3 regions of the Neobacillus sp. PVCKKU3 genome follow, and region 3 is predicted to be linked to each of the others. Evidence: predicted binding sites of a transcription regulator. Region 3 holds the regulator's gene; each other region holds the start of a gene.
The links. Region 3 encodes LexA, which represses DNA repair genes until DNA is damaged. Its sites were predicted from a motif close to CGAACATATGTTCG; they were not measured.
Positions count from the first base shown of each region.

Region 1: the regulator LexA is predicted to act here: its motif matches at 3,021-3,034, upstream of uvrB (excinuclease ABC subunit UvrB).
Region 2: the regulator LexA is predicted to act here: its motif matches at 2,724-2,737, upstream of ACNQGS_RS11390 (YhjD family protein).

Region 1 is NZ_JBLVQN010000007.1:26,154-31,255, forward strand. Features, by position in the region: gene uvrA (excinuclease ABC subunit UvrA) at 1-878, opposite strand, end outside; gene uvrB (excinuclease ABC subunit UvrB) at 918-2,897, opposite strand; gene ACNQGS_RS06595 (CsbA family protein) at 3,185-3,430, opposite strand; gene panF (sodium/pantothenate symporter) at 3,531-4,976, opposite strand; gene ACNQGS_RS06605 (YhdT family protein) at 4,973-5,102, opposite strand, start outside.
Region 2 is NZ_JBLVQN010000014.1:27,616-32,717, forward strand. Features, by position in the region: gene ACNQGS_RS11375 (M48 family metallopeptidase) at 1-1,248, shown strand, start outside; gene ACNQGS_RS11380 (IDEAL domain-containing protein) at 1,342-1,578, opposite strand; gene ACNQGS_RS11385 (competence protein ComK) at 1,771-2,313, shown strand; gene ACNQGS_RS11390 (YhjD family protein) at 2,332-2,697, opposite strand; gene ACNQGS_RS11395 (LCP family protein) at 2,966-3,907, shown strand; gene ACNQGS_RS11400 (TVP38/TMEM64 family protein) at 3,957-4,610, shown strand; gene lepB (signal peptidase I) at 4,612-5,102, shown strand, end outside.
Region 3 is NZ_JBLVQN010000045.1:27,117-32,218, forward strand. Features, by position in the region: gene ACNQGS_RS23905 (MerR family transcriptional regulator) at 92-466, shown strand; gene glnA (type I glutamate--ammonia ligase) at 494-1,828, shown strand; gene lexA (transcriptional repressor LexA) at 2,037-2,660, opposite strand; gene yneA (cell division suppressor protein YneA) at 2,819-3,142, shown strand; gene ACNQGS_RS23925 (YneB family resolvase-like protein) at 3,157-3,804, shown strand; gene ACNQGS_RS23930 (DUF896 domain-containing protein) at 3,888-4,118, shown strand; gene tkt (transketolase) at 4,297-5,102, shown strand, end outside.

The sequences.
Region 1 (5,102 bases), on a different contig from region 3:
ACCAAATCGAGATCAACCTCAAGCTTTGAGCCCAAGCCATCACATTGCGGGCAGGCTCCGAACGGACTGTTAAATGAGAACATCCGCGGCTCCAGTTCCCCAATCGAAAATCCGCATTGAGGGCATGAGTGGTTTTCACTGAACAGAAGCTCTTCCTCGCCAATCACGTCGACGATTACCTTTCCTTCGCCAAGACCCAAGGCGGTTTCAATGGAGTCCGCGACACGAGCGGCGATACCTTCTTTAATGACAATCCGGTCAACAACCACTTCAATCGAATGCTTTTTATTTTTATCAAGCTCAATCTCGTCGCTCAGGTCGAGCATTTCCCCGTCAACTCGGACACGGACAAAGCCCTGCTTTTTAATGTCTTCAAATACCTTAACATGCTGTCCTTTACGCCCTGAAATCACAGGAGCGAGGATTTGCATTTTCGTCCGTTCCGGATATTCAAGAACACGGTCGACCATCTGCTCAATGGTTTGTGAGGAGATTTCAATATGGTGAATCGGACAGGTTGGATGTCCGACTCTGGCAAATAACAATCTTAAATAATCGTAGATTTCGGTCACCGTTCCGACCGTTGAGCGCGGATTCCGGCTAGTTGTTTTTTGATCGATTGAAATTGCCGGAGACAAACCTTCGATCATGTCCACATCGGGCTTATCCATTTGTCCGAGAAACTGCCTTGCGTAGGCCGAGAGTGATTCCACATAGCGGCGCTGACCTTCTGCATAAATCGTATCAAACGCGAGCGAGGACTTTCCTGACCCGGAAAGTCCTGTCAATACAACAAGCTTATCTCTCGGAATGGTGACATCGACATTTTTTAAATTGTGGGTTCTGGCACCTTTCACAATTAATTTTTCCATTGCCATGCATTACGTCATCCTTCCGTTTATAAAAGCGGTGTTTTGTTACCCTTCCGCCTTTAATTCCAAAATTAAATCACGAAGCTCTGCGGCACGCTCAAAATCAAGCGCTTTGGCGGCAGCCTTCATTTCTTTTTCCATATCGCCAATCAGTTTGTCTCGTTCCTTCTTCGTCATCTTGCCAAATGCTGCAGTCGGTTTGTAATCTTCCTGTTCTTCCGCCGCATGGGTAGCGCGGATGACATCACGGATATCCTTCTGAATAGTCTTAGGCGTAATGCCATGCTTTTCATTGTACTCCTCTTGTATAGCACGGCGGCGCTTCGTCTCGCTGATGGCCAATTCCATTGAATTGGTCATTCGGTCCGCATACATGATGACATGACCGTTTGCATTCCGGGCCGCCCGGCCGATCGTCTGAATCAAGGAACGTTCCGAACGGAGGAAGCCTTCCTTGTCGGCATCAAGAATGGTAACCAAAGAAACCTCTGGAATATCGAGACCTTCCCGGAGCAGGTTGATTCCGACCAAAACATCGTATTTACCAAGACGAAGCTCACGGATAATTTCAATCCGCTCAAGCGTTTTGATCTCAGAGTGCAAATACTGGACCTTGATGCCAATTTCCTTCAGATAATCCGTTAAGTCTTCGGACATTTTTTTCGTTAAAGTCGTGACCAGGACGCGTTCGTTTCGTTTAACGCGATCCTGAATTTCGCCAATCAGGTCATCAATTTGCCCTTGGATTGGACGGACATCGATGGTTGGATCTAGTAGTCCAGTTGGGCGAATGATTTGCTCTATCATTTCTGGTGTATGCTCTTGCTCATAAGGTCCCGGTGTCGCTGAAACGAAGACGATGTTATTGATATGTTTTTCAAACTCGTCAAACGTGAGCGGTCGGTTATCCAACGCAGATGGAAGGCGGAAACCATGTTCAACCAGAACTTCCTTCCGCGCCTTGTCGCCATTGAACATTCCCCTGATTTGCGGCAGGGTTACGTGCGACTCGTCAATTACTATAAGGAAGTCTTCTGGAAAATAATCTAATAATGTATATGGTGTCGAGCCTGCCGGTCTGAGGGTCAGATGGCGCGAGTAGTTCTCGATTCCGGAACAAAAACCCATTTCACGCATCATTTCTAAGTCATAGCGGGTGCGCTGTTCCAGCCGCTGTGCCTCCAGCAGCTTATTGTTTTCACGCATTATGGCAAGCCGTTCTTCAAGCTCTTTTTCAATATTCTCGATGGCTATTCGCATCTTCTCTTCCCTGGTAACGAAGTGGGATGCCGGGAAAATTGCCACATGATCGCGTTCACCGATGATTTCACCGGTCAGGGCGTCAACCTCGCGGATCCTGTCAATTTCATCCCCGAAAAATTCAACCCGCATACAGTGTTCATCGCGGGAAACCGGGAATATCTCGACCACATCGCCACGTACACGGAACGTCCCGCGCTTAAAATCGATATCATTTCGTTCATATTGGATATCAACCAGACGATGAAGCAGCTGATTGCGCTCAATTTCCATGCCAGTGCGGAGGGAAACCACCATCTCCCGGTATTCCTCCGGCGAACCGAGGCCGTAAATGCAGGATACGCTGGCGATGATGATGACGTCCTTGCGTTCGAACAAAGAAGAAGTCGCGGAGTGCCGCAGTTTATCAATCTCATCGTTGATGCTGGCATCTTTTTCAATAAACGTATCTGTCTGCGGAACGTACGCTTCCGGCTGATAATAATCGTAATAGCTGACAAAATACTCTACTGCGTTGTTTGGAAAAAACTCCTTGAACTCACTGTAAAGCTGGCCGGCTAATGTTTTATTGTGGGCGATGACAAGGGTTGGTTTATTAATTTCCTTTATCACGTTTGAAATGGTAAAAGTCTTCCCCGTACCTGTTGCACCAAGAAGCGTCTGGTACTTCTTATTGTTTCGGATGCCTTCGACAAGTTCTTTAATGGCACCCGGCTGGTCGCCTTGTGGGGAATACTTTGAAACTAACTCAAATTGGTCCTTCACACGGTTTCCCTCCCTTTTTAGAAAACTACCGTTCACACTTTCTTGAGGCAGCTAGAAAGTGTATCCTCCTAAATTTCATATTAACATTTTAACACATTTACCCAAAATCAAACCAATAATATGCGAACTAATATTCGTTTTTTATCTATTTCCTTCTTTCCTTTGTAAAAAACTCTTTCTAGTAAAAATAAGAGGTCTATTTTTACCGGTGGCACCCTCTTTTACCCTTCCCAGGGCAAAAAGAGCCTCATTTAAACTAAAAAAAGCCTGCCAATTAAGGCAGACTATTATCCATCAATTTTTCTAACGGTTTTGGGCTTCATTTTCGCGGCGAGCCAGAAGCCGGCGGTCAGCGAAAAGGCATCAATGACAATCAGGACAAACGTATTGGTATACCCCTTGTATACAGAAGCTGCGATAAGCGCCACCGTCAGGACAAGGCCAATCACCCGATTGTATGTAACCCTTGTAAAAAATAACACTAATAAACCTGGCATGATAAGCGCCGATAAATGGCGAATAACCTCTACCAATGGGATCCCCCACCTCTTCATTCTGTTAATTCATTTTAAAAATTCACAAAGAAAATTGCAACAAAAATAGTTCCGAAGCGGGGGCATCCTGAAAAGCTGCCTATTTTTCCAGTCCAAGACTGCTGGTTTTAGAATCAGTAAACATACTTGCCACGACAAATCCAGCCAGGGAAATCAGGATTGGCAGCACCACCGTGTGCACGCCGAGGGAATTAGGATAAAATCGGTCAAAGATAATGTACGAACTCATCCCCAAAATCATCGAAGTAATCGCCCCATATTTATTCCCCTTGCTCCAATACAAGCCTAAAATAACCGGCCAAATAAACACGGACTCCAAGCCGCCAAACGAAAATAGATTGAGCCAAATGATTAAATCCGGCGGACTCAAGGCGAGCAAAATGACCATGACACCAATAATCGCCGTTACGCTGAAACTTACCTTTTTAATTTGCTGGTCGCTGGCGGACGGTTTAATATAATTTAGATAAACATCCTTCACCAATGCCGAGCTGACCAAAATCAACAGGGCATCAACTGTTGACATGATGGCCGCCATCGGAGCCGCCAGCACGATACCCGCAACAAACGGCGGGAGCACTTTCATGGAAAGCAGCGGCATAACGGTATCGCCGATTTTAACACCTGGGAGCACTGGTCTTGCGAAAACGCCAATGAGGTGCATGCCAAGCATGATAAAGCCGACCACAACTGTTCCAATGATAATGGCATTATGCATTGCCTTTGAGTTTTTATAGGACATGGCCCGAACCGCAATCTGCGGCAGACCGACGACGCCAATCCCAACTAAAATCCAAAACGAGGAAACATACGCCGGTGTTAAAGTGCGTTCGGCACCAAATGGGCTGATTAAGTTAGGATTTTCTGCCGCCAAATCGGATATGATCCTTGGGATTCCTCCGCCTGCCTTAATGGTGGCAATAAGAAGAATTAAAGTTCCCATGAACATGACGACACCTTGAATCGTATCCGTCAGAGCAACAGCCCGGAAACCGCCCACAATAACAAAAACAAGGACTGAGAAAGCAAAGATTAATAATGCAACCGTATACGGCAGTCCAGTTAACGACTCCACCAACCTTGCCCCGCCAATCCATTGAGCCGTCATCGATGAGAATAGAAAAATAATAATACTGGCTGCTGATAAAAGAACGACTGTTTTGCTATGATAACGATTTTTCAAAAAATCAATCAAGGTAATGGCCTTATACTGGCGGGAAATAATCGCAAATTTCTTTCCCAAGACCATTAAGGTAAAATATCCGGTCGCCAGCTGAGCCATCGCCAGCAGCACCCAGCCCAGACCTTGTGTATAGGCTACACCCGGTCCGCCGATAAAGCTTGAAGCACTGCCATAAGTGGCGACCATCGTCATCGCAAGAATGAAACCGCCCATTTGACGTTCACCTAAAAAATATTCCTCCAAAAATGAGTTGGATTTGAGGACAAATTTATTCGACCAGAAGCCGACAGCAAAAATGATGAATAAAAAAATAATTAATGGCGTAATGACTGCCCAGTTCACTCGGCATTCCTCTCTTCCTCTTCAAACGGTACATCTTTAAATAGAAACTTCACGGTCAGGCTGACAAGAATGACCATTACGATAAATCCGGCGATGCAGCTATAGAAAAACCAGGCCGGCAAGCCG
Region 2 (5,102 bases), on a different contig from region 3:
GCAGTTTTGGCCTTTGTTTTATATGGCTTATTTTTTTACTGGTACTTATTCCAGTTTGCCGACCCGAAGCTTCCGTTTGAATATGAAGGAACAAAGGCGGATCCGGCTACTTTTTTAAATGGAAGAGAACTTAGCTTGAGTGAGGAATATTCGAAAATTAGAAATCTACTGTTTTTCCTATCTACTCCGCTCGAATGGCTGATTTACTTTCTGATTTTATTATTTGGCTTGTCGAAGGCATTCAAACGCTGGGCTGAGGACTCGGTGAAACATAAAATGCTGCACACCCCGGTCTACCTATTCTGGTTATCCTTGTTTGCCTTTGTTGCGGTACTGCCATTAAGCTATATCAGCTTTTCCTTATCAAAAACATATCATATTTCAACGCAATCCTTTCCTTCGTGGATGAAGGACGAACTGATTGATTTTTGGCTTAATTATGCAACATGGCTCATTATTGTTCCTGTTTTATACTGGTTAATGAGAAAAAGCCAAAAACGATGGTGGCTTTACGCCTGGCTATTGTCGGTTCCGTTCACTCTATTTATGATGTTTATTCAGCCTGTCATTATCGATCCGTTATATAATGACTTTTACCCTTTGAAAGATAAAGCATTAGAAACCAAAATCCTGACATTGGCTGATAAGGCCCATATCCCTGCGGAGCATGTCTTTGAGGTGAATATGGCGGAAAAAACAAATGCCATGAATGCCTACGTCGCTGGGATTGGCTCCAATGCCCGGATTGTCCTCTGGGATACTACCTTAAATAAACTCTCAGATGAGCAAATTTTATTTATCATGGCTCACGAGATGGGGCATTATGTGGAGAAGCATATATATTGGGGAATTGCCGGCTACCTGCTGCTATCGCTTCTCGGGTTGTATGTAACCTACCGGATGATGAATTGGGCGGTTGCCCGCTTTGGAAAAGAACTGAAAATTTCCAACACAAAGGATATACGGTCGCTCCCGTTATTTTACATGATTATCTCAATGCTGCTATTTGCTTCAAGCCCGCTGTCAAATCTCGTCTCCCGCTATCAGGAAACAAGGGCTGACACCTATGCAATTGAGATGACGAAAAATCCGGATGCCGCCATCACATCATTTCAAGAGTTGACACGCAATGGCTTAAGTCAAGTCAATCCGCCGATGCTGGTGAAAATTTTCCGCTACACCCACCCGCCAATGCTGGACCGAATTTCCAAACTGGAAGAATATGAGGTCAAGCATCGAACAGAATAAAATTTTATTAAAAAAAGTTGAGGATCATTGATCTTCAGCTTTTTTCGCTTGCCAAAAAGAAAAACCGTCAATGACGGTTTAATGTGAAAATATTCAAGTTCCAAACTTCTTATTGATTTCCCTAAGCTGGCCCGATAACTGGATGAACAACTTTTTGTCCCGCCGATCAATAGCCGAGTCAATTTTCCGCAGCAATTTTTCCTTTTCAACCGTAAGCTGGATTTCCGATAAAAGCATGTCGATGTAGAGGTCCTGGACGAAATTCTCTTTCCTTTGGTTCCGTTTCATGGCAGCAACTTTCATTAAGTCCGTGTAGGATTTTTCATTCACGAAAATCACCTCTGATGCTTTTTTTTATTATATGGATTTTTTAGAATATTATCAATAATATTTATAATTTTCGGTAAACTTTTTCCTTGACAGGATTTGTGAATAATTTAGTAACAATTCAGAAAAGTAAATGCTTTGGGAAATAAAAGTGTTAAGATATGGTGGAAGTCATATGAATAGGAGTTGACAAGTTTGAAAAAACAAATAGAAGAGTATGAGATTAATTCATGTACCATGTTTTTGGCACCAATGGAATACGGAAGTAAAGTATACACAAAGATTATTGAGGTGGATGATGAATTTATTTCACCTTTTAAACCCTTAGACATCATCAAAAAAAGCTGCGACTATTTTGGCGTTGATTATGAAAGCAGAAAGAAGGGGACTAGACAACTAATTGGATATTCCCGTAAGATTCCTATTGCCATTGAGCCTGCAAACCATATATTCTTTTTTCCAACCACATCACCGAGCCGCCCTGAATGTATTTGGATTTCACATGAGCACGTTGAGAATTACCGTCGTCTAGGGCCTCATCAAACTCAAGTTACTTTCCAAAATAAACAAACGCATCTTTTTTCAGTTTCATTTGGGATTATTGAAGGACAAATGTTAAGAACAGCCTTATTAAAAACAAAGCTCCTCCAAAGAATCGAAGGTAATAAAAAAATGACTTACCTATTTAATGCTCCAAAGCCTATTAAAGCCTCTGAACATTCACATGATTATAAATAAAAATGACTTTATGGCGGGTTAACGGGACAGGTGTTTTTTTAATAAGTAGGTTTCCATTAATTCTTGGACCTTATTGCGGATGCGCGGATTAAAATAATTATGATGCTCTTCATAACCTTTATAGATAAACATGTACATGGTAAAGGCATCGTCCCGTTTGGTTTCACTAACCTGAAGCTTATTCTTTTTCATATATTGCTTTACCTCGGCTAGTTCCCCCTGAATAGCCTTCATCGTTACTTCGATTAACTCCAAATATGGCTTTTTTAATTTAAATGGACTCTTCTCCACCACATTCAAATCCCTATTTAAGATCGTTAAAACCATTGGTAAATAAATGGCTTTTTCCATAATATCACGGTCATTCTCCGGAATTCGCGTCATAATAAGATCTCACCCTTCATTTTATACGAACTTACGTTCTTGTTTTTATTTTACAAAAAAGAAAACAGAAATGCAATACTGCTGCCACGCTTCTAGCTTTGCTTTAGGTGAGCTTTTTAATTGAAATATTCGACAAATTCATGAGAAAGTTTTTATTAATAGAAGGATATCTGATAGGGGAAAATGAATTAAAGAAGAAACGAAGGATAGAAAAAAACAGTCATATATAGTGGTGAAACCCAAAAATACATAGATTAAGGTGATAAACATGCGAGCTGATAAACATCGAAATAAGAAAAGGAGAAGATGGAAATCCGTATTATTGGTGTTATTACTTTTAATTGGGGCCGGAGCGGCTTACTCCTATTTTCAATATAAACAGGGTGTCAATCAATCATTAAAAAAAATTGATAATGAAACGAAAGAGCAAAAGGTAGTGTATAAATTTGATGGACAGAAGGATCAGTATGGTGACACAAATGTTCTGATGCTCGGAAGCGATTCGCGCGGGGAAGAAAAAGCTCGCTCAGATACCATCATGATTGGCCATTATAACGAGGACAAAGGGACTTTTAAACTTACCTCGATTATGCGCGACAGCTATGTGGCCATCCCTGGGCATGGCAAGCATAAAATAAATTCTGCTTTCGCCATTGGCGGTCCGGAGTTAATGAGACAAACGATTAAGCAGAATTTTGATATTGATTTGCAATATTATGCGATTGTTGATTTCCAAGGGTTTGTCCAGCTGATTGATGAAGCGTTCCCCCATGGAGTAGAAATCGATGTGGAGAAGAAAATGTCCGCATATGTTGATCCACCGCTGCAGCCCGGGCTGCAAAAGTTGAATGGCCAGCAGATGTTAAGTTATGTCCGCTTCCGTCATGATGCCATTGGTGATTTTGGGCGGGTCGAGCGGCAGCAGAAGGCAGTACAGGCCATTGGTGACCAATTAAGTGCGATTCAAACCCTTCCAAAGCTGCCAAAGTTAATAGGTGTGGTGGCTCCTTACGTTAATACAAATATGAAAACATCGGATATCCTCTTTATGGGGAAAGACTTCTTCGCCGATAAAAGAGGAAGTGTCGAAACATTACGGATCCCTGTTGATAACAGTTTTGAAGAGACGCGGGTTAAAGGGGAGGGCGCCATTTTGGATATAAATCTTGCAAAAAATAAAGAGGCGCTTCACCAATTTATTACAAAATAATACTTGTCTAGGATATAAAATAGAATTAGAAGCGGGTAGGAGAACACGGATGGATTTTGAAACATTTAAAGCTTGGTTTACACTCGAAAATATCATGAACCTTATTCAGGACTATAAAGCCCTTGGGCCTTTGCCTGGAATTCTGTTGACGATACTTGAAGCCTTCCTGCCGTTTCTCCCATTATTTCTATTTGTGATGGCCAATGCTAGTGCTTTTGGACTCTGGCTGGGATTTCTGTATTCCTGGCTGGGTGCCTGCATTGGCGCGCTGCTAGTCTTTTCGTTCATCAGAAAATATGGGCAAAAACGATTGCTTGCCTTTTTGCCGAGGCACCAGAAAGTCCGAAAGCTGATGGACTGGGTGGAACGGCATGGGTTTGGCCCGTTGTTTTTGCTGCTTTGTTTTCCCTTTACACCATCTGCAGTGGTTAATATTGTTGCTGGGCTTTCGAAGCTAAGCTTTGCCCAGTATATGCTTGCAGTATGCATTGGAAAAATGGTGATGATTTTTACCATTAGTTTCATTGGATATGATATTCGCTCCTTGGTTACTCAGCCGTTTCGGACGATTATTGTTTTTATTTCCATTTTTATTCTTTGGTTCGCTGGAAGAAGAATTGAAGCAAGACTAAACAAACATGAAAAAAATGGACATGTGGAGGAGAAGCACCAGGGGAAAGAACTAAAAAAACGGAGGGGATAAAGTGAGGAGTGAATGGAGACAGGAAGGAATCGAATGGGTTAAGGCTTTTGCAATCGGTATTATTATTTTCGTTTTTATTCGAACATTTTTTTTCTCGAATTATGTAGTTGAAGGTGAATCGATGATGCCCACTCTCCAGGATGGGAATAAACTTGTTGTTAACAAGCTGGGCTTTCAAACAGGCGAACTGGAAAGATTCGATGTTATTGTTTTTCATGCTAATGAAAAAGAGGATTTTGTCAAACGGATTATCGGCCTTCCCGGCGACAAAATTGAATATCGAGATGACCAATTATTTATTAATGGCCATAAATATGAAGAACCTTTTTTAAAGAAGTATAAACAAGAGGCACTTGGTATGAAATTGACAGGTGATTTCAGTTTAAAAGAGATTACCGGTGAAGATAAGGTCCCTGAGGGAAAATTATTTGTCCTTGGCGATAATCGTTTGGGAAGCTGGGACAGCAGACACTTTGGATTCATTTCAGAAAG
Region 3 (5,102 bases):
TTGACATATTTCCTAACACCAAATATAATACAAATATAAATTAGCAAAAGGGAGGAGAAAATTGGTGAGTGGAAAAGAAATTCGCCGATCAATGCCATTGTTTCCCATCGGTACAGTGATGCAGCTGACCGAACTTACCGCCAGGCAAATTCGCTACTATGAAGAACACCAATTGATATCTCCGGCACGTACGGAGGGAAACAGGCGACTTTACAGCCTAAATGACATTGACAGGCTGTTGGAAATAAAAGACTTAATTGACCAGGGAATCAATATGGCTGGCATTAAGCAGTTATTATTGGTCAAAGAACAGCAAGAGTCGCTGCTTGAACAGCAAGCGAAAAGTGCAAAGCGCGAGGTTACCGATGATGAGCTGAGGAAACTTCTTCGCAATGAACTGATGCATTCAAACAGACTGAATCGTTCGTCATTGAGACAAGGAGATCTTTCACGCTTTTTTCATTAATTTTTAATAAAATTGGAGGAATTGCAAATGCCGAAGTACACAAAAGAAGATATTCAACGCTTGGCTAAAGAAGAAAACGTTAAATTTATCCGCCTTCAGTTTACTGACATTCTTGGAACCATCAAAAACGTGGAAATTCCAATCAGCCAGTTAGAAAAGGCGCTTGATAACAAAATGATGTTTGACGGCTCCTCTATTGAAGGATTCGTACGTATTGAAGAATCTGATATGTACCTATATCCAGACTTAAACACTTGGGTAGTATTCCCTTGGACTGCTGAAAAAGGAAAAGTTGCCCGCCTAATCTGTGATATTTACAATTCTAACGGAACACCATTCTCCGGTGACCCGCGCAGCAACTTAAAGCGTGTATTAAAAGAAATGGAAGAGCTTGGCTTCACTGATTTCAACCTTGGACCTGAGCCGGAATTCTTCCTATTTAAATTAGACCAAAAAGGCGAGCCAACTTTGGAATTGAACGACCAAGGTGGATACTTTGACTTAGCTCCTACAGACCTTGGCGAAAACTGCCGCCGTGATATCGTACTTGAGCTTGAAGAAATGGGCTTTGAAATCGAAGCTTCCCACCACGAAGTGGCTCCAGGCCAGCACGAAATCGATTTTAAATATGCAGATGCTCTTACAGCATGTGACCAAATCCAAACTTTCAAGCTTGTTGTAAAAACCATTGCCCGCAAGCACGGTTTGCATGCAACCTTCATGCCAAAGCCATTATTCGGCGTAAACGGTTCAGGAATGCACTGTAACGTTTCCTTATTCAATAATGGTAAAAATGCATTCTTTGAGCCAACAGGCGACCTACAAATGAGCGATACTGCACGTCAATTTATCGCTGGTGTGCTAAAGCATGCACCATATTTCACAGCAGTTACCAACCCAACTGTTAACTCTTATAAGCGTTTGGTTCCAGGTTACGAGGCACCTTGTTATGTAGCATGGTCTGCACAAAACCGTTCACCGCTTGTTCGTATCCCTGCTTCTCGCGGCTTGAGCACACGGATTGAGGTTCGCAGCGTGGACCCTGCAGCAAACCCATACCTAGCATTGGCTGTTATTTTAAAAGCAGGTCTAGATGGTATCAAAAACAAATTAACTCCTCCAGCACCAGTTGACCGTAACATCTATGTTATGACGAAGGAAGAAAGAATCGAAGAAGGCATCATCGATCTTCCAGCAACATTGGCAGCAGCACTTGAGCTATTGAAATCAAACGAAGTTATCGTTTCTGGCTTAGGCGAGCATATCTTCGAACACTTCGTGGAAGCAAAAGAGATTGAATGGGATATGTTCCGTACTGTCGTTCACCCTTGGGAACGCGAACAATATATGAGCATGTATTAATATGATGAAAACCCCTGACGCTAGACGTTAGGGGTTTTTTGCTATTTTTTTGTTTGAGATGGGAAAGATAAAAAAAGAGAGCGTTTAATCTTAACTTTTTGGTCAGGGGTAGGAGACTATCCATTCAAAGTTAAAAAGGTAATCCCAATCCAATTAAATTAAAAAAAGCCCAATCAAAATACAGATTGGACTCTGGGAAATCTATTAACTAATGAATCTGCCGATAAACCCCAATAACTTTCCCCAAAATGGTAACATTGTTTAAAATGATTGGATCCATCGTAGAGTTTTCCGGCTGCAGGCGGATGTAGTCTTTCTCCTTGAAGAATCTCTTACAGGTAGCCTCGTCTTCTTCGGTCATCGCAACAACGATATCCCCGTTGTTAGCAGACGGCTGTTGCTTGACAATAACGTAATCCCCGTCAAGAATCCCTGCTTCAATCATACTTTCTCCCATGATTTCAAGCATAAAGACATTCTCGCTAGAAGGAGCAAGTCTTTCAGGAAGAGGAAAGTATTCCTCAACATTTTCAATGGCCGTAATCGGCAGTCCGGCAGTAACTTTACCGACAACTGGGACATTTACAACATGGTTTCGTGGGATATGAGCAGCTTCATCCGCTTCTAGGATTTCGATAGCCCTTGGTTTTGTTGGATCTCGTCTAATTAAACCCTTGCTTTCTAATCTGGCTAAATGCCCATGTACAGTAGAACTCGATGCCAGTCCGACTGCTTCGCCAATTTCCCGAACAGATGGCGGATATCCCTTTGTTTTCACTTCTCCTTTTATGAAATCAAGGATATCCTGCTGCCGCTTTGATACTTTTACCATGATAAATTACACCTCGCCTGGTTAATGTTGTCTTTATTATAACATGTTCGCATAATTTATACAAACATAAGTTCGAATAAAGCTTGACAACAAACAAACGTTCGGATTATAATCAAATCAAATAAAACGAACATACATTCTAATCAGGGGTGTTTTTAATGAAAAAAATATGGAACCAATACTCGTACGCTATTATTCTTCTATTATTAAGCTGCTCATTAGCATTTGTACTAGCATTTCAGCAAAGTCCGAAAAATCAGGATAAATATTTGAAAGTGACTGTAACAGACGGAGACACACTATGGGAAATTTCTCAAAAGTATGCAGGCGAGCATTCATTATCGAACAAGGAATTCGTCAACTGGGTGAAAAAACATAATCGCGATGTAGGGGATGAAATTTTTCCAGGTGAAGAAATTTTAATACCGGTTAGTAATGAGGCTCCCCCAGAAAGGGAATTAGCAAGTGCATTAGAGAAATAGGAAGGACCTAAAAAATGAACGCAATCATCTATTGCCGCGTAAGCACGAATAAGGAAACGCAGGAAACATCATTGAGACGCCAGGAAGACGAGCTTGTCCAGCTCGCCAACCGTTATCAATTCCATATCGATTCAATTATTAAAGAGCAGGCGAGCGGCTATGATTTCGACAGAGATGGTATCCTGCAGCTTTTAGAGCGCATTAAAGATAAGCAAGTCCAAGCTGTCCTGATCCAGGATGAAACAAGGCTCGGCCGAGGGAATGCCAAGATCGCCATCCTGCATTGCATTTTAAAAGAAGGAATTAAACTATACAGCATTTCGCATAATGGTGAATTGCAGCTTTCCGAATCGGATTCAATGGTGCTAAAAATCGTCAGCATGGTGGAAGAGTACCAGCGCAAGCTTCATAATGTAAAAATAAAACGCGGCATGAAGCGGGCAGTTGAACAAGGCTATAAGCCGGAAAAAAATTTAAAGAATCTAGGCGAACATTCGGGCCGGGATAAAATTGAAGTGCCTGTCCTAGAAATCGTCAGGTTGAGAAAAAATGGCCTGACCTTTTCAGAAATTGCCGCAACATTAAGGGGCTTTGGTTATAACATTTCGAAAGCCACTGTACATAGAAGATACCAGGAATTCATTGAAGAGCAGGAGGAATAAACCTTCATCCTTGCCAGGTGAATTCTTTTCTAGTACAATCTTGTCTTAATGTTAGCAGTTTTTTTGGAAAGGAATGTACTTGAATGCTATCCAAGGAAAAAATGGCCAGAATCAACGAATTGGCAAGGAAAAAGAAAGCGACGGGTTTAACAGAAAAAGAAGCAAAAGAGCAGTCATCACTTAGAAGTGAATATTTAGCTACTTTTCGGTCGCAAATGCTGGATACCCTGACAAATACAAAAATAATTGATCCACTTGGGAATGACGTTACACCTGAGAAAATAAAAATCAGGAAAAAAAATAATCTTCATTAATGAATCTGGGAATACAATTTATTTGTATTCCTTTTTACATATACTGCGCTTACATGTGTCAAAATAAATAATAAAGTGAATTTTGCTGCAAAATAAGTAGTAATTTGTTGAATAAAAATCCACAGCACTATAATATTAAAGTTGTTTGTATTTTCCGAAGAAGGAAGGTTGTAAAAAGATGTTTAACACAATTGATGATTTATCTGTCACCACGATTCGTACGCTTTCAATTGATGCTATCGAGAAAGCAAACTCTGGACACCCTGGAATGCCGATGGGTGCCGCTCCAATGACTTATACATTATGGACAAGATTTATGAACCACAACCCAAAAAATCCACATTGGTTCAACCGTGACCGTTTCGTATTGTCCGCAGGTCATGGCTCTGCATTGCTATACAGCATGCTTCATTTATCCGGCTATAATTTATCCATGGATGATTTAAAGCAATTCCGTCAATGGGGAAGCAAAACTCCTGGACATCCTGAGTATGGTCATACTGAGGGAGTAGAAGCAACGACTGGTCCGCTTGGTCAAGGTATTGCAATGGCAGTGGGAATGGCTATGGCAGAACGTCATGTTGCTAGCGTTTATAACAAAGACAAATATGAACTTGTGAATCATTTTACATACAGTGTTTGTGGAGACGGCGACTTAATGGAAGGCGTATCTGCTGAGGCTGCATCACTTGCCGGCCACCTAAAGTTAGGTCGTTTAGTCGTATTATATGATTCAAATGATATTTCCTTGGACGGAGACTTGAATAAATCTTTCTCTGAAAGTGTGAAGGACCGCTTCCAATCTTACGGATGGCAATATCTTCGCGTTGAAGACGGCAACAATTTCGAAGAAATCGCTAAAGCACTTGAAGAAGCAAGAAATGATTTAGACAGACCAACCATGATTGAAGTAAGAACAGTGATCGGTTACGGTTCACCTAACCGTGCCGGCACATCTGGTGTTCATGGCTCACCACTTGGTGC